Regions from separate parts of the Paenibacillus marinisediminis genome, predicted to be linked through region 1. Evidence: predicted binding sites of a transcription regulator. Region 1 holds the regulator's gene; the other holds the start of a gene.
The links. The regulator CtsR, encoded in region 1, represses protease genes until heat stress. The targets are predictions, from matches to a motif close to ATGGTCAATAAAGGTCAAACA.
Positions count from the first base shown of each region.

Region 2: a site for CtsR is predicted at 16,193-16,213, ahead of clpP (ATP-dependent Clp endopeptidase proteolytic subunit ClpP). Genes of this name have one in related genera too.

Region 1 is NZ_JBTGUH010000018.1:556-9,771, forward strand. Features, by position in the region: gene ACXX53_RS21950 (CtsR family transcriptional regulator) at 1,126-1,596, shown strand; gene ACXX53_RS21955 (UvrB/UvrC motif-containing protein) at 1,706-2,266, shown strand; gene ACXX53_RS21960 (protein arginine kinase) at 2,390-3,463, shown strand; gene clpC (ATP-dependent protease ATP-binding subunit ClpC) at 3,541-5,988, shown strand; gene radA (DNA repair protein RadA) at 6,153-7,520, shown strand; gene disA (DNA integrity scanning diadenylate cyclase DisA) at 7,537-8,616, shown strand; gene pssA (CDP-diacylglycerol--serine O-phosphatidyltransferase) at 8,683-9,216, shown strand, end outside.
Region 2 is NZ_JBTGUH010000014.1:48,823-72,086, reverse strand. Features, by position in the region: gene rnr (ribonuclease R) at 1-1,609, opposite strand, end outside; gene secG (preprotein translocase subunit SecG) at 1,808-2,047, opposite strand; gene pdxK (pyridoxine/pyridoxal/pyridoxamine kinase) at 2,172-2,996, opposite strand; gene ACXX53_RS20895 (DUF4097 family beta strand repeat-containing protein) at 3,210-4,151, opposite strand; gene ACXX53_RS20890 (DUF1700 domain-containing protein) at 4,152-4,874, opposite strand; gene ACXX53_RS20885 (PadR family transcriptional regulator) at 4,867-5,247, opposite strand; gene ACXX53_RS20880 (GNAT family N-acetyltransferase) at 5,814-6,392, opposite strand; gene eno (phosphopyruvate hydratase) at 6,785-8,071, opposite strand; gene gpmI (2,3-bisphosphoglycerate-independent phosphoglycerate mutase) at 8,179-9,717, opposite strand; gene tpiA (triose-phosphate isomerase) at 9,719-10,471, opposite strand; gene ACXX53_RS20860 (phosphoglycerate kinase) at 10,526-11,710, opposite strand; gene gap (type I glyceraldehyde-3-phosphate dehydrogenase) at 12,010-13,014, opposite strand; gene ACXX53_RS20850 (sugar-binding transcriptional regulator) at 13,053-14,108, opposite strand; gene ACXX53_RS20845 (TetR family transcriptional regulator) at 14,524-15,129, shown strand; gene ACXX53_RS20840 (DMT family transporter) at 15,195-15,515, shown strand; gene ACXX53_RS20835 (DMT family transporter) at 15,518-15,832, shown strand; tRNA gene ACXX53_RS20830 (tRNA-Arg) at 15,949-16,023, shown strand; gene clpP (ATP-dependent Clp endopeptidase proteolytic subunit ClpP) at 16,325-16,912, shown strand; gene ACXX53_RS20820 (stalk domain-containing protein) at 16,974-18,254, opposite strand; gene ACXX53_RS20815 (ABC transporter substrate-binding protein) at 18,742-19,782, opposite strand; gene ACXX53_RS20810 (ABC transporter permease) at 19,816-20,631, opposite strand; gene ACXX53_RS20805 (ABC transporter permease) at 20,628-21,482, opposite strand; gene ACXX53_RS20800 (ABC transporter ATP-binding protein) at 21,479-22,450, opposite strand; gene ACXX53_RS20795 (SIMPL domain-containing protein) at 22,783-23,264, opposite strand, start outside.

The sequences.
Region 1 (9,216 bases):
GTTCAGATATACGGCACATGAAACATGCCTGATGATAACGATAGAGGAGTTCCTCAAAAGGACAGCATCGAGCGAACCCGGGCGGATGTTGGACTCGAATCGACAGGGAGTTTCCATAACTATTCACAAGTTGAGGAAGGATTCGCTATTTTTCGTAAACTTTCCACATGTGTATAACATTCTTAACAGCATATTGCCTCTTATTATTCCATGTAACCATTGAAACTTAGCAACATATCCACTCACATGTCCACTTTTTATCCACCATTTGTGGAAAGGTCTTCGATTGTTCACATTTTCCAAGAGGATATTAAGAAATATTAGAGCAATATCTAAGGCATCTGTGCATAAGTGTGTTCATAATTTGACGTGAATGAACATATGAAAGTTGAAATCCCACACTTGCTGTATGCAGCAAATGACGAATATACTCGAAATTTAAGAATACTCCCATGCATCCTTGTGACATTCCATCAGATCTCGATATCCTAGATATCGCATCGTATACCAAGCAATAACCTGTGTACTCCGACAGCATCATCGCACCCATTGACTCCATAGTGATCGCCTTGTTATTCCCTAAGAGGTAATTTCCCCGTTATTTCAGTAAGCCAGTGGCATGCAGCTCGCTCTAACCGGGATAAACCCAGTTATCACACTCGCTGACCCCATTTCCCACTCGAGATTACTCCTATAAGAGGGTTTTACCCTGTTATCTCTGAATCCTGCAATCCCAGACACACTGTAACAGGGAAATACCGTATTACCAGTATTGGTCAAACTGTGTGCACTAGCTGCATCTTAGCCAAGCTATCCATATATCCGTATATGAGTTAACATGCAGTGGAGTCACGCGTACATCCGCACATTTTACCCTTGTGATGCCCGGATCACGCGCTAGCGCAACAGTGTATAAGTTCGCTGATCCAACCAGATACACTGCATAATTAATATTGTCAAATATAATGAAATGGCATATAATATAATCAAGGTCAAAGAAAGTCAAAGTCAACGAATACTGACCTTTATCGAATAACCAGTCGATAAGATGGTTAAACCTTATATAGGTATATCTCTCTTCAGCAGGTAATGATGTGAGTAACATAGACGGGAAGGAGAGTGAACATGCGAAACATCTCCGATCTCATTGAGCAGCATCTTAAGCTGCTGCTTATGGATAGTCAAGAAGGTGCAGTTGAGATTCAACGAAACGATCTGGCGCTGCAATTCTCATGCGTACCTTCACAGATCAACTACGTGATTAATACGCGATTTACCCTTGAAAAGGGCTACTTGGTTGAGAGTAAGCGAGGCGGCGGCGGTTATGTTCGTATTCAGCGAATATCCCTTCCGGCTCAGCAAACGATTCAGACCCATGTGTGCGATACCATTGGAGACTGTATAAGTCAGGGGGCGGCAGATGGACTCATATATCGTTTGGAAGAGGCTGAGGTCATCACCTATCGAGAGGCCAATCTGCTTCGTGCGGCTATGTCTCGCGATACCCTTGCCTTGAAGCTTCCTTATCGAGATGAGATACGCGCCCGATTGCTGAAAGCGATGCTGCTAACCTTACTAGGTCAATCCAAATTATAGCTGTGTACATGGGTGGCGTCAGGTTGAAGAGTTAGTAACGGACACAGGCGTTCACAAAGCTTGAACAACAAAGCGTTCATAACGCTGGATCAGGAGGAGGAACGATTAGATGTTGTGTCAACAATGCGGTCAGAAGCCGGCTACATTGCATTTTACGAAGATTATTAACGGACAGAAGACAGAGATTCACATCTGTGAAAGCTGCGCACGTGAGAAAGGCGAACTTATCCCAGGCGCGCCTAACGGATTCTCCATTCATAATCTGTTGTCTGGCTTGCTCGATTTTGACTTAACAGGTGGAGCTGCACAGTCGAATACAACTGGACAATCGCCTGCTAAATCGCAAACGGCTCGCTGTGATAACTGCGGGATCTCGTATTCACAATTTAGTAAAATGGGACGCTTCGGGTGCGACCACTGCTATGTATCATTTGGTGAACGCTTGGATCCTTTGCTCAAACGAGTTCACGGGAACACCGTTCATGTTGGGAAGATACCAAGACGCAGCGGTGGGTTGATGAAACGTAAGCGTGAGTTGGAAGAGCTTCGACATGAGCTTCATGAAAGTATCCGGCATGAACAGTTTGAGAAGGCAGCGGAATTGAGAGACCGGATTCGCAATTTGGAGCAAGAGATGTGCTCTAAGGATACACAGGCATCCAATGAATGATCTTATGAATAGTCATTAAAGTACAATCTGCACTTGCTATTCTCATCTCTCTATTTCAGTTGATCATACATGGACTTAATCGTACAAGACGGAACTCCGTTTCATTGAAGGAGGAGGTAGCGAATGACCACATATTCTTTTATGGAACAGCCAGTAAGCGATTGGATGCGCGGAACAGGGCCAGACAGCGACATCGTCATCAGCAGCCGTATCCGCATCGCTCGCAACATACATGGGCTGCCATTTCCACTGTTGGCGACTAATCAGCAGTCTCAGGAATCGCTAATGCTATTATCGAAGGTAGGAGAGACTCCTGAGTTCAAAGAGCTGGGACATTTTCAGATGATGAGGTTGTCTGACTTAAATGATATGGAGAAGCAGGTGCTGGTTGAGAAGCATCTGATTAGCCCGAACCTGGCGAATGAGTCGCGCAACGGCGGACTGATCCTGAAGGATGATGAATCTGTCAGCATCATGATCAATGAAGAGGATCATCTGCGCATTCAATGTCTGTACCCAGGACTGCAAATTGTAGAAGCTTGGGAAGCGGCTAATGTGATTGATGATATATTTGAACAGCAGGTGGAATATGCCTTTGATGAGAAGCATGGCTATCTGACCAGTTGTCCGACAAATGTGGGTACCGGTATTCGCGCTTCGGTTATGATGCATCTGCCTGCGCTTGTGCTTACGAAGCAGATTAATCGAATCCTGCAGGCTGTATCTCAAGTCGGACTCACGGTTCGCGGTTTGTATGGAGAAGGCAGCGAAGCGATCGGCAACCTGTTTCAAATATCAAACCAGATCACACTTGGTCAAACGGAGCAGGAAATTATCGATAATTTATATGGAGTCGTGAAGCAAATTATTGAGCATGAGCGCAATGCCAGGGAACAGCTCCGTCAAGATAATATCACACGAATCACGGATAAGGTGTGCCGTTCATACGGTATTTTGAAGCATGCGGCGATTATGGAGTCTAAGGAAGCCGCGCAGCGCTTGTCCGATATTCGTTTGGGGTCAGATCTTCAGATATTGAAGGAAGTATCCCCTACGATGTTGAATGAATTAATGGTAATGAGCCAGTCTGGCTTCCTGCAGCATATTTATAATAGACAGATGAATGCGGATGAACGCGATATTTATCGTGCTCGACTCGTTCGTGAGATGTTGGGCAAGGAACGACAGAATGGTTGAGATATGATTAGTAACCATAACTAAAGCTTGTTCTTATTGAAAGATAAATTATTCATTATAAATGGAGGTGCAAGTGGATGATGTTTGGTAGATTTACAGAACGAGCACAGAAAGTGCTGGCACTGGCCCAGGAAGAAGCAGTCCGCTTGGGACATAACAATATCGGTACGGAGCATATATTGCTCGGTCTGATTCGTGAAGGTGAAGGAATTGCTGCGAAAGCGCTGGTCGCTCTGGGTTTGAGCCTCGATAAAATACAAGACGAAGTGGAATCGCTCATCGGCCGCGGTCAAGAGCAGCCTACGAATATTGCGTATACGCCGCGTGCGAAGAAAGTCATCGAGCTGTCGATGGATGAAGCGCGCAAGCTCGGTCATACTTATGTCGGTACCGAGCACATCCTGCTTGGCCTAATCCGTGAAGGTGAAGGCGTGGCTGCGCGCGTGCTTAACAATTTAGGCATCAGCTTGAACAAAGCGCGCCAGCAAGTGCTCCAGCTGCTTGGCAGCAGCGAAGCGGTGTCCAGCCATCATGGCACGCCGCAGAACGTAAGCACACCAACGTTGGATGGCTTAGCGCGTGACTTGACGGCGATCGCGAAGGAAGGCAACCTTGATCCGGTTATCGGCCGTAGCAAGGAGATCGAACGCGTGATCCAAGTTCTTAGCCGCCGTACGAAGAACAACCCTGTGTTGATCGGCGAGCCTGGGGTTGGTAAGACTGCGATCGCAGAAGGCCTGGCGCAGAAGATCATTCAGAATGAGATTCCCGAAACGTTGCGCGATAAGCGTGTAATGACGCTCGATATGGGTTCTGTCGTAGCCGGAACGAAATATCGCGGCGAATTCGAAGATCGCTTGAAAAAAATTATGGATGAGATTCGTCAAGCGGGAAATATTATATTGTTCATCGATGAGCTGCATACGTTGATCGGTGCGGGCGGCGCAGAAGGCGCGATTGATGCTTCTAACATCTTGAAGCCATCCCTTGCTCGCGGCGAACTGCAATGTATCGGTGCGACGACATTGGATGAATATCGCAAATACATCGAGAAGGATGCTGCCTTGGAGCGCCGTTTCCAGCCGATCACAGTTGATCAGCCTACTCCGGAAGAAGCGATCCAGATTCTAAAGGGATTGCGTGATCGTTACGAAGCGCATCACCGTGTGAAGATCTCGGATGAAGCGATTGAGCATGCGGTTAAGCTGTCTGATCGATATATCACAGACCGCTTTCTGCCAGATAAAGCGATCGATCTGATCGATGAAGCTGGTTCTAAGGTTCGCTTGAATTCGTATACGGTTCCGCCGAATCTGAAGGAGCTTGAGCAGCGTCTTGAAGATATCCGTAAGGAGAAGGATGCTGCCGTACAGAGCCAGGAATTCGAGAAAGCTGCTGCTCTGCGTGATACAGAGCAGAAGATGCGCGAAGAGCTTGAAACTGTGCGCAACCAATGGAAAGAGAAGCAAGGTCGTATGGACTCCGAGGTAACAACTGAGGACATCGCTCAGATCGTAGCGAACTGGACGGGAATCCCGGTTATTAAGCTGAAGGAAGAAGAAACGGAACGCTTGCTGAAGATGGAAGATATTCTGCATAAGCGCGTGATTGGTCAAGACGAGGCTGTTAAAGCAGTCAGCCGTGCAATCCGCCGCGCACGTGCAGGCCTTAAGGATCCGAAGCGTCCGATGGGCTCCTTCATCTTCCTTGGACCTACTGGTGTCGGTAAGACAGAGCTGGCCAGAGCGCTTGCCGAGTCTCTGTTCGGTGATGAGAACGCCGTAATCCGCATCGATATGTCTGAATATATGGAGAAGCATTCCACTTCACGTCTAGTTGGGGCGCCTCCAGGATATGTAGGCTATGAAGAAGGCGGACAACTGACGGAGAAAGTACGTCGCAAGCCTTATTCCGTCGTACTGTTGGATGAGATTGAGAAAGCTCACCCAGAAGTATTCAACATCCTGCTTCAAGTGCTGGAAGACGGACGCCTGACGGATTCCAAGGGACGAATTGTAGACTTCCGCAACACGTTGATCATTCTGACATCGAATGTTGGCGCTGAAGCGATTAAACGCAATACGACACTTGGCTTCACGGCAACGGAAGATTCCGGTCGTGACTATAACAACATGAAGGATAAAGTCATGGGTGAGCTGAAGAAGAGCTTCCGCCCTGAGTTCTTGAACCGGATCGACGAGATTATCGTATTCCACTCTCTTGATGAGAAGCACATCGGTGAGATTGTCAGCTTGATGGCAGACGATCTGAAGAAGCGTCTGAACGAACAGAACATTAACTTTGCGCTCACGGATAAAGCGAAGCTCTTCTTGGCTAAGGAAGGCTATGATCCAGCTTATGGAGCTCGTCCATTACGTCGCGCGATTCAGAAGCACATCGAGGATCGATTGTCCGAAGAACTCCTGAGAGGCACGATAACTAAGGGAGATTCGGTAACGATTGACGAGCAGGAAGGCCAACTGGTCGTCCTAAACAACGAAGTTAAACCTGAAGTTACAACATAATTGCTCAAATATAGCGATAATTCACGAATAACGGTCAATTCCTCATATTTAGCAGCGAAAAACGGGTCCTCTGGACCCGTTTTTTTGTCACACTTCTTTCCACCACTCTTTAAAAGTGGTAAACTTGAAATTATTGAGCTTTTAGACAGGAGTTGTTGGCTGTCATGGCCAAGGTCAAGACCAAGTTTTATTGTACAGAATGTGGATATGAATCCCCTAAATGGATGGGCAAATGCCCAGGATGCAATGAATGGAATTCGATGGTGGAAGAGCGTGAAACCGTCGTTAAGACCACCGGCGTATCCTCGACCCTCACTCAGACGAAAGAAAAGCCACAACCCATCATACATATAGAAAGTGGTCGTGAACCGCGTGTCAGCACAACGATATCCGAATTGGATCGAGTATTAGGCGGCGGAATCGTCCCAGGCTCGCTGATTCTGGTTGGCGGTGACCCTGGAATCGGAAAGTCCACGCTGCTGCTTCAAACATCGAATGCGGTCGCTGGCAGCGGCTTGAAGGTATTGTATGTATCTGGTGAGGAATCCATGCGTCAAACCAAGCTTCGAGCTGATCGGCTGGGGTCCTTGTCGGAACGATTATTCGTATTAAGTGAAACGAATTTGCAATATATTGAAGAAGCAATTGATTTGATGAAGCCGGATTTCCTTATCATTGATTCCATTCAAACGGTTTACCAGCCCTCAGTAGAATCCGCGCCAGGAAGTGTTGCGCAGGTTCGTGAATGTACGAGTGCATTTATGCGGGTTGCCAAGGGCAGAGGCATTGCCACCGTTCTTGTAGGTCATGTAACCAAAGAAGGCGCGATAGCAGGACCGCGCCTGTTGGAGCATATGGTGGATTGCGTGCTTTACTTTGAGGGTGAAAGACATCATTCGTATCGGATTCTGCGTGCAGTGAAGAACCGTTTTGGGTCTACGAACGAGATGGGGATATTCGACATGACCGAAGGCGGGCTCGTTGAGGTTAAGAATCCTTCCGAGCTGTTTCTGCAAGAACGTCCGCTTGGTGTTTCAGGTTCTATCGTTGTTGCAAGTATGGAGGGTACTCGTCCAGTACTCGTTGAGATGCAAGCCTTGGTAGCAGCGACTAACTTTCCATCGCCACGTCGAATGGCGACTGGAATCGACCATCATCGACTGGCACTCATTATCGCCGTGTTGGAGAAACGGATGGGGATGTTCCTTCAGAATCAAGATGCGTACGTGAACGTAGCGGGCGGTATCCGATTGGATGAACCTGCTGTCGATCTAGCAATAGCTGTCGCGATTGCCTCAAGCTTTCGTGATACGCCGACCCAGCCGTTTGATGTCGTCATTGGCGAAGTCGGGTTAACAGGTGAGGTTCGTGCTGTTTCACGAGCGGAACAACGAGTGAAGGAAGCGGAGAAGCTCGGATTTAAGCGAATTATTATGCCTGAGAATAGCTTGCGTGGTTGGACACAGCCTAAGCATATTGAGATCATCGGGGTGAATACCGTTGCAGAAGCATTAACTGCGGCGTTAAGTTAGGGGGCATATATAGAGAATGAAAGAGACGCAAAATAAAATAGATATCATCAACGACTTACTCAAGCTTGTTGCGCCGGGTACACCGATTCGTGAAGGACTGGAGAACGTATTGCGCGCTAAGACGGGAGCGCTGATCGTTCTGGGGTACAGCCCTGAAGTAATGGAAGTTGTAGACGGAGGCTTCTCCATTAACTGTGATTTTTCACCGAGTTACTTATATGAGCTTGCTAAGATGGACGGTGCCATCATATTGAGTGAGGATATGAAACGTATCTTGTATGCGAACACTCAGCTCATTCCTGACTCCTCCATACCGTCGATTGAAACGGGAATTAGACACCGTACAGCGGAGCGTGTGGCGAAGCAGACAGGCAAGCTCGTCGTGTCGATATCCCAGAGACGGAATGTCATCACGCTATACCAAGGAAGCCTGCGCTACTCGCTTAAAGAAATTGGTGTTATACTAACGAAGGCGAACCAAGCGATTCAGACATTGGAAAAATATAAAGTTGTTCTTGTGCAAGGGTTGACCAATTTAACCGCTTCGGAGTTCGAAGAGTTGGTAACACTGTATGATGTTGTCAATGTTATGCAACGGATTGAGATGGTGTTACGTATTAAGATGGAGATCAAGCGTTTCATCAACGAACTTGGAACCGAAGGCAGATTGATCAGCATGCAGCTAGAAGAGCTTGTGAGCAACACAGAGGACGATGCATGGCTGCTATTGAAAGATTATGCTCGTGAGAATAGCGATGAGAAGATTCGAGATATTCTTGCACAGTTGAAGAAATGTACACAAGATGAACTGCTTGACGCCCACCATCTGGTTCGTATGCTTGGATACCCGGCTACACAGGCTACTCAAGATGAACCTATCTTACCGCGAGGATATCGTGTCTTGAGCAAGATCCCGCGTTTGCCGAACGTCGTCATTCAGAACCTGGTTGACAACTTTGGCTCGCTGCCTCAAGTGATGATGGCGACGATCGAAGAGTTGGACGAAGTTGACGGAATTGGTGAAGTGCGTGCCCGCACCATCAAGGAAGGTCTGAAGCGAATCCAAGAACAGGTATTTATTGACAGACAGATTTAATCTTAGATCTTATTTACCAAATATGAAATTACAGACGTTGGGCATAGTAAATCCAGAGGTGAACCTATGATTACAAAGTCCATTCCGAGCTTGTTTACGATCGGTAACTTGTTTCTCGGAATCATTGCCATTATGCTTGCGTTTCATGATGATTATAACTTGGCAGCACTGATGGTCATTATCGCGATGCTGTTAGACGGTCTTGATGGCCGAGTGGCTCGAGCACTTAATGCGCAGAGCGAATTCGGAAAGGAATTGGATTCATTATCCGATGTTATTTCTTTCGGGGTTGCGCCAGCATTTATCATGTATGTGACAGCGCTTAGCGATGTGAACCCGCCGGCATTGGCGTGGATCGTGACTGCCATATTCCCGATATGCGGCGCATTGCGCCTTGCTCGCTTTAATGTTGTTGATGGTATCCCAGGCTATTTCGTGGGCCTTCCCATCCCGGCAGCAGGCGGTGTCGTATGTACACTAGCACTGTTCAGCGATGATATTGCGGCTCCATATCTCATTGTAGCTATGCTGCTCGTATCGTATCTGATGGTCAGCACGGTTCGTTATCCGAACTTCAAGAAGGTCGGTATCCCGAAGAAG
Region 2 (23,264 bases), on a different contig from region 1:
TCGCCTGCTTCATAGAGCGCAGCATCATCGTGCTGAGCACCGTCTGCTCGCGTGTACCCTCGATCTCTTCGAGCAAGAGCTGCAAGGCGCGCGGATGAACTGAATTGCCCGTTCCACGAACAACGTGCCCGAAGTTCGCCGCAAACGTCACGAAGTTCATCAACTTCTCGCTGCTCGGCTCCTCATGAATACGGTACAAGAACGGCACGCGCAGCCAGTGAAAATGCTCCGCCACCGTCTCGTTCGCCGCCAACATGAACTCCTCGATGATCTGCTCCGCAATCGAGCGTTCACGTTTCACAATATCAATCGGCTTGCCGTCTTCATCAACGATAACCTTCGACTCCTCGAAGTCGAAGTCGATCGCGCCCCGCTTCATCCGCTTATCGCGCAGCTTCATCGCCAGCTCCTTCATCGTCATGAAGCTGTCCACCAAGTACTCGTAACGCGCGGATACTTCCGGATCTTCCTCCTGCACGATCTTGCGGACATTCGTGTACGTCATCCGCTCCACCGTTCGAATCACACTCGGGAAGATGTCATGCTTCACCAGCTTCGCCTTCTCATCGAACTCCATCTCGCATGACAAGGTTAACCGGTCTACGCGAGGATGCAAAGAACAAATTCCGTTCGACAATCGATGCGGCAGCATCGGAATGACACGGTCTACCAGATAAACGCTGCAGCCCCTCGCATAAGCTTCACGATCCAGCGCTGAGCCTTCCTTTACATAATACCCGACATCCGCGATATGAACGCCCAGCTTGTAATGCCCATTCGGCAGCTTCTCCACATACACAGCATCATCCAAGTCCTTGGCATCTTCGCCGTCTATCGTGACAATGTTCATGCCGCGCAGATCGCGACGATTCTGGTTCATAATCTCGGCTTCCGTGATTTCATCCGGCACCGCTTCCGCTTCCTGCATCACCTCATCCGAAAATGCCTCCGGCAGCTGATGCTTTCGAATAACCGACAGAATGTCTACCCCAGGATCATCCTTATGCCCTAGAATCTCGATAACTTCCCCTTCTGCCGCCGCTCTTCCTTCCGGATAGTTCACGATTCGCACGACAACCTTCTGTCCAGTTACCGCACCGTGAAATGATTCCTTCGGAATAAATATATCCCGGTTAATCCGCCGATCATCGGGCACAACGAATGCATACGACTCGACATTTTGAAATACACCTACAACCTGCTCCACAGCCCGCTTCACAATACGAATGACTTCGCCTTCCATGCGTGCGCCATCACCCGCGCTGCTTGTTATTCGTCCAAGCACCGTGTCTCCATTCATCGCTGTCTTGAGATCATTCGCGTGTATATACACATCGGGATGTCCCGCTTCATCCGGAATCAAGAAAGCGAATCCCTTCGCATGCGCTTGCAGCCGACCGCGCACCACATTCATCCGTTCCGGTACACCGTATCTGTCCGTACGGGAACGCAGGATGAAACCATCCTGCTCTAATTGATTCAATGTCTTCAATAATTGCTTGAACGCCGCAGCATCAGGCAATCCAAAGTACTGCTCCAGCTCCTGATACGTCATCGGCTTATATGCCGTTTCACGCATAAAGTCCAATATCTGCTGTTCGGTAATCATCTATTCACCTCTCACCTAGCCATGCTTGGCCCATTGCATCAGTATACCAATATATTACCTAGTATACACTTTTTTAATTTCAAGCATCCGTGTGTTTACACAGACTTCAATAATAAGGCTTCCAACTCGAATACCGTGCACATTCATAGAAATACAAGAAACCCTCTGTCCGTAAGAACAGAGGGTTCGTTATTCATGTTATTTCACTTGATTATATATTGCTACGACCATTGACAGGACGAAGAATCCAGTTGCCAATACAATCGTTGTACGCTGCAGGACCAGATCCATACCGCGTGCCTTCTTCTTTCCGAACAAATGTTCAGCACCGCCGGAGATGGCACCCGACAGACCAGCGCTCTTACCCTTTTGCAAGAGTACGACACTGATTAATCCAATCGAGAAGATCACGAGCAATATTTCCAGAAATACTTCCATTCTTCCACCTCCTAAAGGTTAGCTCGAACAAGTCGAAAATAAACTGTCTAAAAACAGCATTATCAGTATAACACAGTTATACGATTGGTACAAGCATTTCACCATACCGGAGGTCTGCTGTTGACTATTCTTCTGCGCCTTGCTCCACCAAGCGAAGAGCATTGTGACGAAGCGGTCCTACATATTGGTTCAGCGGGAAAGAATGACGAATAGCTTCAGTGATGAAGCGTTTAGCCGTGCGAACGCTCGTAGGAACATCGTTGCCCTTCGCGATCTCAGCCAATATGGCGGATGAATATGTACACCCTGCGCCATGCGTATACGTAGTCGTGATCAAGTCTGCCTCCAGAATCTCGAACTCGCGACCATCATACAGGACATCGACCGAAGTAGGCAGTCCGATCTTGGAACCACCCTTTACTAGTACATACTTAGCGCCGAGCTCATGAATGCGCGCAGCTGCTTCTTTCATATCATCAAGTGTACGCACTGGACCTGTTCCAGCCAACTGAGATGCTTCGAATAAGTTAGGGGTAACCACTGTTGATCTCGGTACAAGTAAGTCGCGCAATGCTTCATTCGTTTCAGGATGAAGGGCTTCATCTTGTCCTTTGCACACCATAACAGGATCTACGACAACATTCGTGATGGCATGCTTCTCAATCGTGTGTGCCGCCAGCTCAATGATATCAACAGCACCGAGCATCCCCGTCTTCATGCCATCGATACCGATGGACAGAATCGTCTTCAACTGCTCCTTGACTGTCGACAATGCAATTGGATATACGCCGTGCGCCCATTGATTGTCCGGGTCCATTGTTACGACTGTCGTCAAGGCTGTCATACCGTATACGCCGCGTTCTTGGAATGTTTTAAGATCGGCCTGTATACCTGCGCCGCCGCTGGAATCAGAACCTGCTAAAGTGAGTACTTTCTTAATCGGTTTCATATATTTTATTGCTCCCCTTCAACTGTAAGCTTAACATTACTATTATAACCGAATATGACAGTGAATTCTGACACACCCATATGATTTCTCAATGTATCAGGTCTTGAGTCAACTAGCAAGTATTGAATCCGTTCAGCAAAAACCCTTTCATGTCCTTCAAAGGATTTCAATACCTTATGAAGTCATATGAAAGGGTTATGTTTTTCAGACTAACTATTGTTCTTCAATATTAATGCTGCCCATCTCCGAACGCACCTTAATCACTTGATCGCTCTTGCGCTTGGATTCTGGAGCCGTTATATCACCCAGCTCAACCTTCAGATCATAGCTGCCCTCGAACTCTGGAGCTACTCTGATCTCTACGCTTCCCATGCTGCTGTCAGCTGTGATGTTATGCGCTCTCGCTTGCTCAATATACACGCTGCCTGCTTCAGACGATACATCAATAGTTTGGAGTGTGTTTCGCATATCCACTTCTCCCATTGAGGTCTTAACTGTCAATGGCGCATCCACAGCATCGGTTACGACTTGCCCCATCGCTGCATCCAATTCAGCGTAGTTAGCGACGATATTGCGCACTTCCATCTGTCCCATATCACAGTCGGCCTTCATCCGATCGTATCGGCCGCCGTCAATCTCGAACGAACCCATCGCTAGATCAGCTTCCAATCCCTTAAGCACAAAGTCCTTATCGGCATGAATCACAATCTCGTGCTTATGATGCTGCCAGCCCATATTGAATAGCTGTATGAATTCCCATGATTGTCGTTTATAGTTGTAATTCAATTGAAGCTCGCCGCCCTTGATCTCCGCTTGAGCGATTCGATCAATTACATCCTTCGTAGCCTCACCTTTTACTTCAATCCAGCTTTCATTATCCAGTGCCCACTTGATATTAACGTCGCCCATATCAGCATTGACCTTTAAGCTGGTGAGCTGCTCATTATCGAATTCAAACTTGTTCTTGTATCGATAGAGCTGATTACGTTCATCGTTACTTATTTCACCATTACTTGAGGTTGAGCCGTTGTACTCTTCCAACGCCTCCCCCCTTGCGCTAGAAGGGAGCAGCGGATTAATTCCATAGATGAACAAGCCGGTAATACCAAGCAGGATACAGCATACGCCGAGAATATTAAACCATGTTCGTTTCAATTAAATCCCCCCCTTAGCGGTATTAACGATCCATTTTGCATATCCCAAGTTGAGCTTGCCGTACACCTTCACGAACCATACCATGAACTGACTGAAGAAGATACCAAGTCCAAACACTATCAATACCACGCTAAGTTCTCCACCGAAGAATGGACCGCCAAGCAGCAATTTAACGGCATAAATAACTGGCATCAGCAGTAAAATACCCGCTACCGCAACGAGTGACACAACCACACCCCAAAAGGCTATAAGAAGCGGCACCAGAATGAGGCTTGCGAATCCAATTCCAATCAGGCCAAATATTCTAGCTGACCAGCTTGATTTCTGCGGATACGGCTCATACGGCGGGTAAGGAGGCTGACCAGGATAAGCCTGCTGTCCCTGGTATGGACCCTGGCCTTGATATGGAGGCGCCTGATGTCGATCACCTCTATATGCATAGGGATCGTGCGGCGGCGGATATTGTGGCGGCGGCCCCTGCATACCTTGGCTCTGAGCATATCCCCCGTACGAGGGCTGTTCATAACGCGCTCCATCTCCGAGCAATTCCTCTGCTAGTTCCTCCGGCACTCCAAGCTCCTTGGCAATTTCCTCTTCCGTTCTACCTAACTGTTTGCCGAACTCAAAGTGCGCGTCATATTCTTCTAATATCTCAACGCGCTCCTTCTCTGGCAGCGGACGCAGTTCATATTGAAGTCTGATCATAAATTCACGTTTATTCATCGCGTTCACCCCTATCTCCCTTCACATGCTCTATAGGATCATCTGTATCATCATCTGCGGCACTATCGAGCAGTGCGCCAACCCCGTCAACGAAGCTCTTCCATTCCGCAACGAGCTGATTCATATACTCTTTACCTTCAAGAGTTAATTTGTAATACTTACGCGGCGGTCCTTCAGTCGATTCTTGAAGGTAAGTCGTACAATGTCCATCTACCACCATTCGACGCAGCACAGGGTATAACGCTCCTTCGGCTACGTCAACATGCTTCGATATTTGCTGGGCAAGCTCGAAGCCGTAACGATCTCGTTGATTAATGAGAACCATCACGCACAAGCCGAGCACACCTTTCTTGAATTGAATGATTTCTTTCATAATGCGTTCACCTCCAACTTCACATCTCTCGTGAGTTGCTATATTCAGTATTGTTCATTGTGTAGTAGCTAATTACAGTATATGGTACGGTACTGAACAATGCAAGGTACTAAACGTAAAACTAGTCTTAGGTCCAGCCACTCTTCCGTCTTGCGACATATCAAAGGGGCTGTTCTAAAAGACTGAGTCAGCGGTCTTTTTATCCGATAGCACATACGGTGACAGCAAGGTCGTATGATCTGCGCTTGAACGGACACAGGGGCCGCTATTTCATGATTTCGGGGTATTTTTTGAGGGCTAATGGACACAGATGACGCTATTTGCTTCAAAACTAGCACTAACCGGCTTATTCAGGTCAAATAACGGCTCTACGGTCCGCTAGCATGGCGAATTAGTGGCGTTTGCTGCAAATAGCGGCTCGTGTGTCCGCTCCCAGCCCTTGTAGATAGCTATCGATTTCATCGAATAGCTGTAGAACTAGGAATGGACAACCTTGAGCTCACCATCATCGAAAAGTCTATCTCAGATGAGGCGTCAAAAACCTGCATCGCAGCTCCAAAATCAGCTCATGTGAGGGCTGAAGCTTGTGCTCGATTAGCTTCATACTCTTCATGAGCAACCCATTCCTCGCGAAGAATACCCATACGAATGGAGTCATAATACTGTCCATCGTAGTACCGGCATTTACGAAGCCTTGCCTCGAGCGTCATTCCAAGCTTCTCCCCCACCTTCATCATGCGAGCGTTGCCAGACCATGTCGTAAATCCGACTCTGACCAGCGGCATTGTCTCAAACAGACGCCGAGTCCACATCCGCAGCACACGCGTTCCATAGCCTCCGCTCCAATATACAGGATCATAGATGACGATCCCCATCTCTAGCCACAGTGAGGGCTCATGCTCCCAGTACCAGCTGACGATGCCGACTGTCCGATCATTGATCTCAATAAGCCAGTAATGGTCTCGATCTATGTAGCGATCCTTCTTCTCCAGCATCTGCTCATAAGTTATTCTCTCCAATGGATAATATGGCGCATCCCATCGCTTCCATTCCGGCGACTCTTCCTTGTACCCGAATTCCCACAGCTCATACAAGTCTTCTTCCTTCACCGGGCGAATTCGTATTTCCCCGTCACTCATAGACATTACAAATCCCTCCTCAGCATGTGTTGATTTCCAGACGACAAGCCCATAACTGATCCAGCAAGATGAATGGCAACATATTCGGTAAAATGTTGTACGCAATACAACAATACTTAAAATGATCCACGATAATAGGGATATTGTTGTACATTATACAACATAATCCATCCATTCCCCCTCATTTCATGATTAATCGCTAGACATTGTTGTATTTTGTACAACAATTCTATGGAACTAGGTCATTTGCAGCTCATATTGGTGCACTTTATACAACAATCCTGATCACTTTGAGCTCTTTGTACCGTACATCATCTATCATCCATCCAGCGCACACATGAAAAAGAGCCCACATCCGCTCTGGGTAGGATGTGGGCTCTTGCTATTGGCTAAGCCAATTATTTTTTCAAGTTGTAGAAGGATTTCAAGCCTTCATAACGGGATACGCCGCCGAGCTCGTCTTCGATGCGAAGCAATTGGTTGTACTTCGCAACGCGGTCTGTACGGGAAGGAGCACCTGTTTTGATTTGGCCAGCGTTAGTTGCAACTGCGATGTCAGCGATTGTGCTGTCTTCGGACTCACCGGAACGGTGGGAGATAACCGCAGTGTAGCCTGCGCGTTTAGCCATTTCGATTGCATCGAATGTTTCAGTAAGTGTACCGATTTGGTTAACTTTAACCAAGATGGAGTTACCGATTCCTTTTTCGATACCAGTAGCAAGACGCTCAGTGTTTGTAACGAAGAGGTCGTCACCAACCAATTGAACTTTGTCGCCCAATTTTTCAGTAAGCAATTTCCAGCCATCCCAGTCATCTTCAGACATACCGTCTTCGATTGTGATGATTGGATATTTTTCAACCCAAGAAGCAAGAAGGTCAACATACTCAGCGGATGTGTAGGATTTACCTTCACCAGCAAGTGTATATTTACCGTCTTTGTAGAACTCAGTGGAAGCAACGTCCATACCCAAGAATACGTCAACGCCTGGCTTGTAACCAGCTTTTTCGATTGCTTCGATGATTGTTGTGATTGCTTCTTCGTTGGAAGACAGGTTAGGAGCGAAGCCGCCTTCGTCACCTACAGCTGTATTCAAGCCTTTGGATTGCAATACGGATTTCAAGTTATGGAAGATCTCAGCGCCCATGCGAAGTGCTTCTTTGAAGCTTGGAGCACCTACAGGAAGTACCATGAACTCTTGTACGTCAATGTTGTTGTCAGCATGCTCGCCGCCGTTGATGATGTTCATCATTGGAACTGGCAATTGCTTAGCGTTGAATCCGCCAAGGTAAGTGTAAAGAGGCACATCAAGAGCATGTGCAGCAGCGCGAGCTACAGCCATGGATACAGCTAGGATTGCGTTAGCGCCCAATTTACCTTTGTTAGGTGTTCCGTCCAATTCGATCATCAAACGGTCGATAGCTACTTGATCAAGAGCATCCATACCGATTACTTCTGGAGCGATGATGTCGTTAACGTTAGCTACAGCTTTCTCAGTACCTTTACCCATGTAACGACCTTTGTCGCCATCGCGAAGCTCAACAGCTTCGTGAGCGCCTGTGGAAGCACCGGAAGGTACGATTGCACGGCCAAAGCCGCCGGATTCCAATTTAACTTCAACTTCTACTGTAGGGTTACCGCGAGAGTCAAGTACTTCGCGAGCGTATACGTCCATAATCATTGTCATAATCGTTCAATCTCCTTTAATGTCATGAATTAGCTTTATTGTAGCATACCGCAAAATGTTTCACCCATTCATCGGCATGTTCATTCGTTCGTGTTCGAGCTGCTGCCTTACTTCTTAATCATCGATTCGCCAGTCATCTCAGCAGGCTTAGGCAGCTGCATAAAGTCAAGGATTGTTGGCGCGATATCCGCCAAGATTCCGCCTTCACGCAGTTGTACATTAGCATCTGTTACGATGAAAGGTACTGGGTTCGTCGTATGCGCAGTAAATGGACGACCTTGCTCATCAAATACCATATCCGCATTGCCGTGATCGGCTGTAATCAAGCAAACTCCGCCTTTAGCCAATACAGCTTCAACTACTTTACCCATACATTCATCTGTCACTTCAACAGCCTTGACTGTTGGCTCCAGCATACCGGAGTGACCAACCATATCAGGGTTAGCGAAGTTCAAGATGATAGTATCGAACTGATCCGAATTGATCTCGTTCACAGCTGCTTCAGCAACCTCGTACGCGCTCATCTCAGGCTTCAAGTCGTATGTTGCCACCTTAGGAGAAGGAATCAGAACTCGCTTCTCGCCAGGAAGTTCAACATCGCGACCGCCGCTGAAGAAGAACGTAACGTGCGGGTACTTCTCCGTCTCAGCGATACGAAGCTGTTTCTTGCCGTGCTGTACGAGAACTTCACCAAGCGTGTTGTCCAATTCTTTCGGCTTGTAGGCTACATATCCACCGACTGTCTCAGCGAAGAGCGTCAAGCAGACGAAGTACAAGTTCTTAGGGAACTTCTCGCCACGATCGAATCCTTGGAAATCTTGGTTCGTGAACACGTTCGACAATTGAATCGCGCGGTCAGGACGGAAGTTCAAGAAAGTGATCGAATCGCCGTCTTGGATCAAGCCGACCGGCTGATCGTTCTCGTCAACGATAACCGTAGGCATTACGAACTCATCGTAAACGGATTGCTCGTAAGACTTCGTGATCGCTTCGATTGGATCGCGATATTTAGGGCCGTCGCCGTATACCATCGCACGGTACGACTTCTCAACGCGCTCCCAACGCTTGTCGCGGTCCATCGCATAGTAACGGCCTTGAACCGTTGCGATCTTACCTACGCCAAGCTCTTTGATCTTCGCTTGCAGCGTCTCGACATATCCGCGGGAGCTGTCTGGAGCAACGTCGCGTCCATCCAGGAACGCGTGCACGTAAACTTCAGTCAAGCCTTCCTTCTTGCAGAGCTCGAGCATCGCAAGTGTATGGTTGATGTGGCTGTGAACGCCGCCGTCAGACAACAAGCCGTAGATGTGCAGGGCCTTGTTGTTGTCTTTTGCGTTCTTCACAGCGCCGAGCAATGTTTCGTTCCCGAAGAATTCACCTTCGCGGATAGACTTCGTGATACGAGTCAAGTCTTGATATACGACGCGGCCCGCGCCGATATTCAAGTGTCCAACCTCGGAGTTGCCCATCTGACCTTCTGGAAGGCCAACGGCTTCGCCGCAAGCTGTCAACGTCGTATGCGGAAACATGCTCATGTATTTGTCATAGTTCGGTTTCTTCGCATGTGCGACTGCGTTGCCGTTAGCTGTGTCGCGTAGACCGAAACCGTCCATGATAATAAGTGCTACCGGTCTTGGAGTAGACATCTTATTTCGCTCCTTCCACAAGAGCGATGTAGGATGCTGGCTGCAAGCTTGCGCCGCCTACCAAAGCTCCATCGATATCGCTTTCCGCCATATACTCGCGGACGTTCTCAGGTTTAACACTGCCGCCGTACTGAATGCGTACAGCTTGTGCTACTTCATCATTGTACAGATCGCGAACTACGCTGCGGATGTAGCTGCAAGCTTCATTAGCATCTTTAGCGGAAGAAGATTTGCCAGTACCGATTGCCCAGATTGGCTCATAAGCAATGACAACTTCTTTCGCTTGCTCAGCGGATACGCCTTGGAATGCGCCGACTGTTTGCACTTTGCAAACGTCGTTTGTCTTGCCGGATTCACGCTCCTCGAGCGATTCACCCACGCAAACGATAGGTGTCAGATCGTGGCGGAATGATGCATGAACTTTCTTGTTCACGATCTCATCTGTTTCACAGAAGTAAGCGCGACGCTCGGAATGTCCGATGATCACATAGTCAACGCCGAGATCCTTCAGCATAACGCCGCTGATCTCACCTGTGAACGCGCCGTTATCTTCGAAGTGCAGGTTTTGAGCGCCAATCTTAATGGACGTGCCTTTAACCGCTTCGACCAATGCCGGCAGATTCGTGAATGGGGAGCAGATTACGCTCTCTACGCCTTCAACTTCTGCTTTGCCTTTAACGTCAGCAACGAATGCCACAGCCTCAGGCACCGTCTTGAACATCTTCCAGTTACCTGCGATGATCGGTTTTCTCACTTGTTTCACTCCTCATTCAGAAGGCAGCCCGAGAGCTGCCGCCTGTTTACTCAATTACTTATCGTTCAATGCAACAACGCCTGGCAATACTTTGCCTTCCATGAATTCCAAGGAAGCGCCGCCGCCTGTAGAGATATGGTTCATCTTGTCTTTCAATTGGAACTTCTCAACTGCAGCCGCGGAGTCGCCGCCGCCGATGATTGTGTAGCCGTTCGTTTCCGCACAAGCTTCAGCCACCGCGCGAGTACCGTGGGAGAATGGATCAATCTCGAATACACCCATTGGTCCGTTCCATACAACTAACTTGGAGTTCTTAATTACATCAGCATAGATCTCACGAGTCTTCGGTCCGATGTCGATACCTTCCCAACCAGCAGGAATACCTTCTTCAACATTAATAACCTTTGTATTCGCGGAAGCACTGAAATCGTCAGCAGTAACAATATCAACTGGGAGGTACAGGTTCTTGCCGAGTTCTTTCGCTTTCTCCATGAATCCGAGAGATTCTTGCAGCTTCGACTCATCCAACAAGGAGTCTCCGATCTCATAGCCTTGAGCCTTGAAGAAAGTATAAGCCAATCCGCCGCCGATAATCACGTTGTCAGCGATTTCGAGCATCTTATTGATAACATCGATCTTATCTTTAACCTTGGATCCACCCACGATTGCTGTGAATGGACGCTCTGGATTGGATAGAGCTTTGCCCAATACGCTAAGTTCTTTCTCCATCAAGAGACCTGCTACTGCAGGGATATGATGAGCAATGCCCTCTGTAGAAGAGTGCGCGCGGTGTGCTGCACCAAATGCATCGTTCACGAACAAGTCAGCTAGTTCTGCGAATTGCTTCGCCAATTCCACATCGTTCTTCTCTTCTCCCTTGTGGAAACGAACGTTTTCGAGTACAACAACGTCACCGTTGTTCATCTCAGCGATCGCAGCTTTCACATTCTCACCGATGGACTCGTCCAGCTTCTTCACCGGCTTGCCAAGCAGTTCACTCAGACGAGCTGCCGCAGGCGTCAAACGCATAGAATCTACAACTTCACCTTTTGGACGGCCCATATGGCTCGCCAGTATCACTTTCGCGCCTTTTTCGATCAAGTGCTTGATCGTAGGCAGTGTTTCTTGGATCCGTGTGTCATCTGTAATCTTGCCATTTTCAAGCGGCACATTAAAATCAACGCGTACAAATACGCGCTTACCATTTACGTCCACATCACGTACACTCTTCTTGTTCATCTCCATGTTCCTCCTATCGAATCCTGATACTCGGTTATTGATCTTGTATGGTTTATATCTGTTTCTATGCAATGGTTGATGGAATCATCATCTATATATAGGTGTTCGGTTCTAAAAATGGTTATATATCTGTAAGAGACTTGGTTTATATACTTCTACCAATAAGGAAATGGGAAGTGTCTTCACCAAGCCAACTTGTGTTCAATATTACATATAAATAAAGCCTATATGGAATGAAAGAGGAGACCCTCACGGGTTTCTCCGGCGGTGTCCCCTCTTTGATTGTTTAAGCTATGATATTACAGGCCTTTAGCTGCGATGAAAGCTGCCAAGTCAACAACGCGGTTGGAGTAGCCCCACTCGTTGTCGTACCAGGAAACTACTTTCAGCATGTTGTCGCCTACAACCATAGTGCACAAGGAATCGATTGTAGAAGATGCTGGGTCACCGTTGTAGTCACGGGATACAAGCGGCAAATCGGAGTAGTTCATGATACCTTTCAAAGCTCCGTTAGCTGCTTCTTTAAGAGCTGCGTTAACTTCGTCAACTGTAACGTTTTGTTTCAGTTCAACAACGAGGTCAGTTACGGAAACGTTAGGTGTAGGTACGCGCATAGACATACCGTTCAATAGGCCTTTCAGTTCTGGAAGAACCAAACCTACTGCTTTAGCTGCACCAGTTGTGGAAGGAATGATGCTTTCAGCTGCTGCACGAGCACGACGAAGGTCCTTATGCGGCAGGTCAAGTACGTTTTGGTCGTTAGTGTAGGAGTGAACAGTTGTCATCATACCTTTAACGATACCGAACTTGTCGTTGATTACTTTAGCGAATGGCGCCAAGCAGTTTGTTGTGCAAGATGCGTTGGAAATGATGTTGTGGTTAGCAGCATCATATTTGTCTTCGTTAACGCCCATAACGATTGTGATATCTTCGTTAGTAGCTGGCGCGGAGATGATAACTTTCTTAACTGTGTCGCGCATATGAAGTTGTGCTTTTTCTTTCGCTGTGAAGATACCTGTGGATTCAACAACGATTTCTACGCCTACAGAACCCCAAGGAAGGTTTTCTGGGTTGCGCTCAGCGAATACTTTAACTTCTTTACCGTTAACAACCAAAGCGCCTTCTTTAGCTTCTACAGTTGCATCAAGAGTGCCTTGAGTTGTGTCATATTTCAACAGGTGAGCGAGCGTTTTAACGTCTGTAAGATCGTTAATTGCTACGATTTCTACCTCAGAGTTGTTCAATGCTGCACGGAATACGTTACGACCGATACGTCCAAAACCGTTAATACCAACTTTAACCATTGATGATTCCTCCCATTTCCTTGTGTTTGAAATGTTATTTATTGCTCAAGACGGCTCGTAGGCACGTCGAGACCACTTAGTCTGGCAATCTCATTCGCTGCGGCTTCGTCTGTCACGAGTATGCTCTCATGACCAGCCTTTAATACAGCGGCGATGGATTCTGCCTTGCTCTTACCGCCTGCAACGGCGATCACGACCTCTGTTCGGGATATGTCTTCTAGACGCAATCCCAATGTGAGCATCGTATGTACAACATGCCCGTCACGGTCAAAATAATAACCGAATGCTTCGGCCACTGCGCCTTCACTCTTTAAGGAGTCGATCGTATTCGGATCGACCTTGCGGCGTCTCGCCATAATAAGCGCGTCGCCTATGCCGTGAATGACGATTCGGGCTTCGCGTATGACACGCAACAGTTCTTGAATGTTAGGCTCCTGCTTCAGCGATTGATATGCATCTTCGCTTATCAGATCCGGCACATGCAGCAATCGATACTGTGCGCCGTATCGCTTCGCCATCATAGAAGCAATCGTGTTCGCTTGATATTCCAAGCTCTCACCTAAACCGCCTCTTGCAGGTACGAACCAATTCCCCTTATGGGGTGCTGAGTTCGTTAGTTGATCTGCTACAGCGGCCAATGTGGATCCGCCGGTTACAGCAATTACATCATCTTTGCTTATGCACCGATTGAGGACATTGCATGCTGCTCCGCCCAATTCTTGCTTGACTGCCGGGGTGAGGTCGGAATCGCCGGGAACGACGATGACTTGCTTCAACCCATAGGCCTCGCGAATAGCCTCTTCCAGGTGACGCGTACCAAGCAATTCCCGCATAAGCGGTTCAAGCTGCAAGACAAGCTTGCGTCCTTCCTCGCTGATACGCATGCCGGCGGTCTCTGTCTCAATGAGACCTTGCGCTTTCAGCAGGTCGGTTTCGGCCCGCAATACTCTCTCTGTCATCTGTAAGGATGCAGCCAGTGTTCGACGACCAATCATATCCGACATCATGATCTGGTACAGAATTGTATAGCGTTTCTTCAACAGTTCCAATAGGTCGGGCAGCAGACGTTTATTTATCTCTAACCATTCACGCAATTCTCTCCACTCCTGCACTCCCAGAAACTGTGTAGATGATGACTGGACTCAAAATGTCCCTCTGTCACATTTTATGTCCCACCATTATTCTACCTAAAATTCCTTCAAGTTGCAAGTATCCCGCATCTAGAATGGGCTATTAGCTTCAAACTTATTCATCCCTGCTGCAGCAAGGGATTTCAGGGTTGTCCCGCTGACATATGAAATGTGCATACCCGCCCATAACTTGTGAAAATTTAATGAAGGAAGCAGGCGTATGTCGGAGGAAACACATCCATATGGTATGCCCATCACCGATAATCAGGATTAACCGTGATTAGCCACGATTAACCGAAATTGACTTCGTCCAGTAAGAAGCATAGACTTAGCATATAAATGAATGACTGTCAGTCATTTTTGAGGGAGGAACTGTTGATTGAAACCTAAACAAGAAGTGAAACGAGAAGCACTGCTTCAAGCATCCCTATCTCTCATTATGGAAAAAGGGTTTCAACAGACGTCTGTCAGCGATATTGTCAAACGCGCGGGATTAGCGCAAGGGACATTCTATCTCTATTTTCCAACCAAGAATGATCTCGTTCCCGCCGTAGCCGACCATATCCTGCAGCAGCTGCTCAGCCGCATCCAGAAGGACACCGCTGGGTTAACCAAGTTGTCGGACAAGCTGCATGCCATTATAAATGCAACCTTTGAGATGAACGCGGTCTTCAAGGAGGTTATCCTGCTATGCTATTCCGGACTTGCGTATCATCATTCCTTCCCACGATGGGAGGAGATCTATGAACCGTACTATATCTGGTTCCGAGAACAGGTTCAGCAAGCGTTGGATCAGGGAGAGATCGAAGTAAACTACCATATTCCTTATATGGTACGCATGCTTATCAACATGGTAGAGGTTTCGGCAGAGACTGCTCATTTTGTAGATATCCCTCAAGGGAAATCTGAAAAGGACATTAACATCATTAAGGAAACACTGCTGCAAGCAATGGAACGCTCGTTAGGCGTGATTCGAACCGTATAAGTGTATCGTTCTTAATCATCATCCGCTGCAGATTAGTGAAACAACATGAATGGGGGAAGATGATTTTGGCTTGGATTCTAGTTCTTATAGCCGCAGCACTCGAGATTGTATGGGCATCGGGGCTTAAGTACGCTTCAACACCCATGGAATGGGTTGGAATATTCGCATTGATCACCATCAGCTATGTCTTGCTGATTCAGACTTATAAGAAGCTGCCTGTCGCAATCGCGTACACGGTGTTCGTCGGGATTGGTACGATAGGCACCTATATTATAGGCATCTCGCTTGGAGAGCCTTATTCCCTGCCTCAGATTGCTTTCTTGATTATTCTGCTTGTTGGCATCATAGGCATGAAGCTGTCAACGAAGGATAAGGAGGAGGCTTAATTATGGAATGGCTCTTATTGATTATCGCAGGTCTTGAAGAAATCATATCCGTGATCGCTATGAAATATATAGATGGATTTAAGAGAAAGACGCCGTTGATCGTGATGACTCTGGGTCTTGTCCTATCCTTCTTCTGCCTTACGCAAGCCATGCTGGTCATTCCTGCAGGTGTCGCTTATGCGGTATGGGCTGGGGTCGGTGCGGTCGGCATTACATTAGTCAGCATGTTCTGGTTTAAGGAAAAGTACAACCGCACTCAGATGATGTTCCTCGTCTGTATCGTCGTAGGGATCATCGGTCTGAAGTTAACGACATAAAGAATACACTTCATTAATGGCAAACGGCACTCTTCCATAAAAAGTTAACGGTTGCACTTTTAGCATGATTCCACTATAATAAAAAATGCATCATTTTTGTAAGAAGGATGTTGTAAGCGCCCGTGGTCCAATGGATATGACGTAGGCCTCCGGAGCCTGAGATCAAGGTTCGATTCCTTGCGGGCGCGCCATACCATTCTCGTTGATGCCTGATAATGAAGTTAACGTATGAATATTGAAGGCTACTAAGATCGAAAGCATCTCGATCGTCTCCTCACGCATAGGGAGAAGATTGGAGATGTTTTTTTCATATATTCTTAGATATTTGCTGAATACAGCTCATAAATAAGGACAAACTAGAGTTTGACTATCTTTGACTTTTACCCTCATCTTCGTTATTATAGGATTATGGCTCTTAGAGAAATTAATTCTAATTTCCAACCGTTTAAGGGTCGTATAAATGGTTTATATTGAAGCTGAGGAGGGGTATACGTGAGTGTAATACCTATGGTTGTCGAACAGACGAATCGCGGCGAACGTGCCTACGATATTTATTCTCGTCTCTTAAAGGATCGCATCATCTTCTTGGGAACACAGGTCAACGATGTAGTAGCTAACTCCATCATTGCTCAGCTTCTGTTCTTAGCAGCAGATGACCCAGAGAAGGACATTCATCTTTACATTAACAGCCCTGGCGGCTCTATTACAGCAGGCATGGCGATATTCGATACGATGCAGCATATTAAACCAGACGTTTCTACGATCTGTGTCGGTATGGCCGCTTCGATGGGCGCGTTCCTACTTAACGCTGGCGCGAAGGGCAAGCGTTTCGCGCTGCCTAACAGTGAAGTCATGATTCACCAGCCGCTTGGCGGAGCAGAAGGTCAAGCAAGCGACATCGAGATTCGCGCTCGCCGCATCCTGAAGATGCGCGATAAGCTGAATCAGATCTTGTCCGAGCGCACTGGTCAGCCGTTAGAGCGTATTGAGAAGGATACAGACCGCGACAACTTTATGACGGCATATGAAGCGCAAGCCTATGGTCTTGTCGATCAAGTGTTGGAGAAGCACCTGATCTAAGCCGGTAACAGTAAAGCCCGCATCGTGAGCAGATACGATGCGGGCTTTTGCTTGGCTATTATTAGAGATTGATAAATACCGTCCTTAGCTTGCTGCTGTATTGAACGTCGAGTCCCAGACCCGTACTCAGGAGACTGAGTGGAACATACGTCTTAGCTTCATGGCCGACCTTGTGCAGGAACACCGGCGCACCCGCATCAACCTTCGTCTCATTGACTTGCACGGAAGACGATCCTACCTTCATGACCACTACATTATTTTCTTTGGAGACCGTTATACTGGAATCCTTGCTATCCCATGTCGTTTCAGCACCAATCGCACTCGCGATATCCTTGACCGAGACATAATTCTTTCCTTGCAGCAGAATCGGCTTATAAGGCGTATCCATAATCTCACCCTGAACGATAATGTTCATCGGTTTGCCCGCGGCAGGTGCCTTTAATGGACGATATTCACCCCAGATCGTTTCCGCGAACAGTTCAGAGATCGCTTCATAACCGCGTGGATTCGGATGAATATCTCCCTTTAACATATGTGTCATGAGCAGCTCCTTGCCTTCAAATCGCTGCGCCAGCGACACGACCTTCACGTTCATGCCGCCTTCATTCGCATCCCGTGCCACTTGGGCGACTGTGGTTGAGTAAGCTGTTGTCAATTCCTGCAGTTTAGCATAATTATCCTTATCCATCACGAAGGAAGGAAACGGTTGATATTGATCTGCGAGAATGATCATCGCATCTGGATTTATCTGCTGGATCGCCGCCAGAATCGCAGCGACATTGTCTGTATATGTATCAAACCATTCCTCTACGCTCTTCACCAATTGTGCCGGCTGACTATTCTGCCAGTCGCTCAACAGCCAAAGTACGTCGTTTCCGCCTATCGTTATCGGAATCACATCAGCCCGCCGCAGATCTGCTTGAATCTCGGCAACATTCAACACAACGTCTGGCAAGTTCAAGCCCTTCAAGTCCGGCTGAAGGTCATACACTCTCACGTTAGCCCCAGCTTCAACCGCTTCCATCATATGCCTCAGGCCAGCGCTTGTCAGTGCGGGTATAGAATAATTGACCATCGCGGCACGGCCATGAATCAACGCTTGCTCATAAAGGCGATCTACGTAACCGTATGTGGGACGCAGCAGCTCGCGCGTCGCATCATCGTACATACCTGGCTCGTAACCAAAGGTGATAGAGTCTCCTAATCCAACAATATGATATGTATCATCAGCCTGAGGCTTAGGTTCAGCCTTCACGGGTTGAGACAGCAGCATTGCGCACAGTATGATGCTTAAGGTGAATGTGCTTACTACACGCATCCTACTCCGTTTCCAATTCAGCATACCGGCAACACCCCCCCGAATTTATTTAATATTATAAATTATACTGCTTCATATGATCATTACTTCATTATCCTAACATATTGAACTTTGTGCCACATTAGATTTTTGTATATAGTCATTAATCTCCATAGGTAATTGTCCAGACAAAAAAAGGACCGCATCGTTTCACGAGACGATGCGGTCAATATATGTTCTAGGGGTAAACTGTAAACCATGAGAAAGATAAAACGGATCCCTTGATCATCGGATCAAATCCTACTACTCAAGGATATGAACTAGCGCGGCAACCCTCCCTCGAAAATCGTCATCTGTCATTCGGTCCATAATTAGAATAACGCCCGTACATTAAATCAAACTGAATTGAACCTTAAAATTTCATAAAGACTGAATAAGCTTCGAGTAGCGAAAAACAAAAATCCCTTGCCCAAAGCCTCATTAACAGGCTCCAAGCAAGGGATTGCATATATGCTTCACGTATAACTTAAGCTTAACGTCCGCTCTTCAACTCTGTCCAGAGACGGTCGTACAATTGAATCTTGTCACCTACGTCAAGGAGCCATTCCGTGCGGGAAAGCTCTTCCTCAGACAAGTTAATCATCGTGTTGCTGTTGTACTTTTCACTTTGATACTTCTTCGCTTCCGTTACAGGGTTGCTGTATCCGATCGCTTCGTAGTTCTTCGCGCTGTTCTCTGGGTCCAGCATGAAGTTGATGAACTTCTCAGCAAGGTCTTTGTTCTTCGCACCCTTTGGAATCGCGTAGTTGTCCGACCAGATCGTAGCGCCCTCTTTAGGTACAACGAACTTCACATCTGGATTCTCAGCAGCGATAAATGCCGCATCACCGGACCATACAGTGCCGATCCAGCCCTCTTCCTGCATCATCTTCTGCTTGATGCTGTCCGTATCGAACGCAAGCACGTTAGGTACAAGCTTCTTCAGATCCTCTACAGCAGCTAGAATATCCTCATCGTTGTTGGAGCTGTTAGACTTTCCGGCTTTCTTCAGCGCCATGCCGATGATTTCGCGGTTGTCATCTAAGAGCAGCACTTTACCTTTATATTTTTCATCCCACAGATCAGCCCAGCTGTCGATATCTTCCTTCACGTATTTCGTGTTGTAAGCAATGCCAGTGACGCCAGATGTGTAGGTAATGGAGTATTTATTACCTGGATCATATGCAGGGTTCTTAAATGTGTCTGCAACGTATTGGAAATTCGGAATATTGTTCATATTAAGCGGTTCAAGAAGATCCTGCTTAATCATACTAGAAACCATATAATCCGAAGGTTGGATTAGATCATAATCCGAACCGCCAGCCTTAATCTTAGCCAGCAACTCTTCATTGTTAGCGAAATAAGAATAGTTAACCTTGACGTTGTACTCCTCTTCGAACTTCTTAATCATGTCCTGATCGAAGTTGTCAACCCAACTATATAAGTTCAGAGTCTCTTTCTTCTCACCGCAGCCCGTAAGCGCAGTAAGTGCCAACAATCCGGCCAATACGACCGCAAACCATTTTTTGTTCAATTTACTACCCCTCTCATAGAAAAAAATAAAGTATTAGAATGGCAGCACGGAGCTGCGCTTATTCCCCTGGCCGCGGTTTAGAAGCCACTGTGCCAGAATAATCAGCAATATGCTGACAAATATCATGATGGTACACAGAGCGTTGATCTCAGGCGAGATCCCCCGCTTCACAGAACTGTAAATATAGATCGGCAGAGTCGTCGAATTCGGACCCGCTACGAAGAAGCTGATGATGAAATCATCAATGGAGAGCGTGAACGCAATCAACGCTCCAGCCGCAATGCCTGGCCAGATTGAAGGCAGAGTGACATACCGGAAGGTCTGCCACTCTGTTGCTCCAAGATCGCTGGCTGCTTCCTCTAATTGCTTGCCCATATTTTCTAACCTTGAAGATACGATAACATATACGAATGATGTACTGAACGTAACATGCGCAATCATAACCGTCAGCTTACCTAGCGGAACATGGAGCTGGCTGAACAGGATCAGCAGCGACAAGCCCATAATGATCTCAGGTACAACGATTGGCATATACATCAGGCCCCCGAAGCCGACCCGCGCTTTGCTGTTCATATTGCGCAGCGCCAATGCCGCCAGGGTGCCAAGCAACGTCGAAATAATAGTTGATGTGAATCCGATGCTCAAGCTGTTGCTGAGCGCTTCTAACACATTGTCATTCTGGAACAGCGAGCCGTACCAGTGCCAAGTAAAGCCTTCCCAGTTCGCGCTCATTCTCGAATCATTAAATGAGAAGATAATGACCAGGAAAATGGGAACATAGATAAAGGCAAGCATCAGGTACGAGTGAATCGATAACAGCGGATTCTTGCGTTTTGATGCTGTCTTCATGACCTCGCCTCCTTAGATGCCTCGTACTTGGAACGCATGGCGCGGTTGAATAATCCAATAATGATTAGCGAACTGATGACAAAGATGATCGATAACGCAGAACCGAAAGGCCAGTCTCGCGCGCCTAAGAACTGATTCTGAATCACGTTGCTGATCATCTGCGACTTCGCGCCGCCGAGAATATCGGTGACGACAAACATCCCGGTCGTCGTAACGAATACGAGTACCGAGCCCGTCATAATGCCAGACTTCGTCTGAGGAAGCGTGATGTGCCAGAAGGAGCGCCAGTTTGACGCGCCCAGGTCGCTTGCCGCTTCCAGCAGGCGACGATCCATCTGCTCCAAGGCAACATAGATCGGCAGCACCATATATGGAATGAAGGTGTACACCATACCAAGCAGTACAGCGCCCTCCGTATAGAGCAATTGCAACGGTTCATCGATAAGACCTAAGCTCAACAATCCATTATTCAGGAAGCCTTGCGTCCGCAGAATCATAACCCAAGCATACGTACGGACGAGGAAATTGATCCAGAATGGGATCGTTATGCCGATGAGCCAAAATTTCTGAGCCTTAGGACCAACTGTTGTAATGTAATACGCCAGCGGATAACTGATCAATAAGCACAAAACTGTCGTAACTACAGACAACACAATGGTATCCCAGAAAATACTGAGATACAGCGGATCAAAGAATCGCGCATAATTGTCTAGCGTAAAGCTCCACACGATGTTTCCTAAGTTGTCACGCTGCATAAAGGAGATGACAAACACCGCAATCATCGGGATGACTAGGAAGAAACTAAACCACAACAGGACAGGTGAGGCAATACCTAATGTGCGCTTCTTCATAGCCCGATTGTCACCTCATCCTGAGGATCCCAGGTCAGTCTAACTTGCTGACCGATCTTCCATTCCCGTGTATCTGTAAAGTCCAGCACGCTTGTAACGCTGACTTGCTCTTGATCTAGATGAACTATTAATTTATGAATATTGCCGAGATAAACGATATCTTGAATCGTACCGCGTCTTGAAGCATCCTCGATATCCGTTAACACACGTACCCGCTCAGGACGAACTGAGAATAGCTTGTCTTCATGGAAGATATTGTTCTCACCGATAAACGTAGCTGCAAACAACGTCTCCGGGCGTTCATATATAACTTTTGGAGAACCGACCTGTTCAATACGACCGTTATTCATAATAACGATTCGATCAGACATCATCATCGCTTCTTCTTGGTCATGCGTAACATATACGAAGGTAATTCCCAAACTGCGCTGAAGCTGCTTCAGCTCTGCCTGCAGGTTCTTCCTCAATTGCAAATCAAGTGCGCCAAGCGGCTCGTCAAGGAGCAGCACTTTCGGCTTATTTGCGATGGCGCGAGCTATCGCAACACGCTGCTGTTGACCGCCGGATAATTGATGCGGGTAGCGATTCGCAAACGCTGTAAGTTGCGTCAATCGGATCGCTTCAGCGATGCGTTCCTTTTGTTCAGCGGCCGGAATCTTCTTCATCTTCAGACCGAACTGAATGTTTTCCTGCACGGTCATGTGCGGGAACAATGCATAGTGTTGAAACACCAGGTTCAAATTCCGCTTGTTCGGCGGCAATTGGGTAACATCTTCTCCATCGAGACGAATAATACCCGATGTTGGTTGTTCAAATCCAGCAATCATGCGAAGTATCGTCGTTTTTCCGCATCCGCTCGGTCCGAGCAGCGTTAAAAACTCCCCCTCATCGATTGTCAAAGACAAGGGATGAACAACGGGGTGCCCAGCAAAATGCTTTTCCACATTTTCCAGACCAATCATGTACATCAACCCCTTCCCGTCGTCGGTAGACAACGTCATACAATATCATTAAAAAAAGCCATATCCATTGGTATGGCTTGCTCGTCCCAGCATTAATTTTTTTGCATATTCAATATACATTGTTTTGACTGCTCTTACAACTAGTTTTGTGTAAATTCGACATATCCATACATGAATTAGTTAGAATTTCATGTATTTGTGCCATCTAAAGGGTAATTACCCCCTAATTTAAAGCATTTTTGGCTAAAAATAAAAGACTCCCGACATTGACGCATCAGGAGCCTTCATGCTTATTTCATATATTGGAGCATAGGTTGAGCTATCGTATTAACCTGTTCTTACTTCAATTCGAAATCAATCTGCACCCTCGTCTGCAGCTGCACTTGACCTGCTTGCGGAGCTGACTTCATCTCAGCGAAATCCGCCTTGGCAGCCAACATGTCATAGTTCATCTGCACCGGACGATAATCGGAGCTCGTTTCCGTAATGGAGATCACCGCGCCCAGTTGACGTCCTCCAGCCTTCGCAAGCGCCTCCGCCTTCTTCTTCGCATGCTGAACAGCCTGCTCTAACGCCGCAGTCTCAGCACCTGATTGATTTTCCACATCAAAGCTGATGGAGTTAATGCGGTTAGCTCCTGCCTTGGATGCCGCGTCCACCAACTCGCCAAGTTTCTTCATGTCGCGATAATTCACCTTGATCATATGCTCAGCGTTATAGCCGACAACCTTCGGCTCTTGATTCTCCTTGTACTGATACTGCGGCTGAACGGAGAATTCAGTCGTCTTGATATCCTTCGCGTTAATGCCGTACGTCTCAG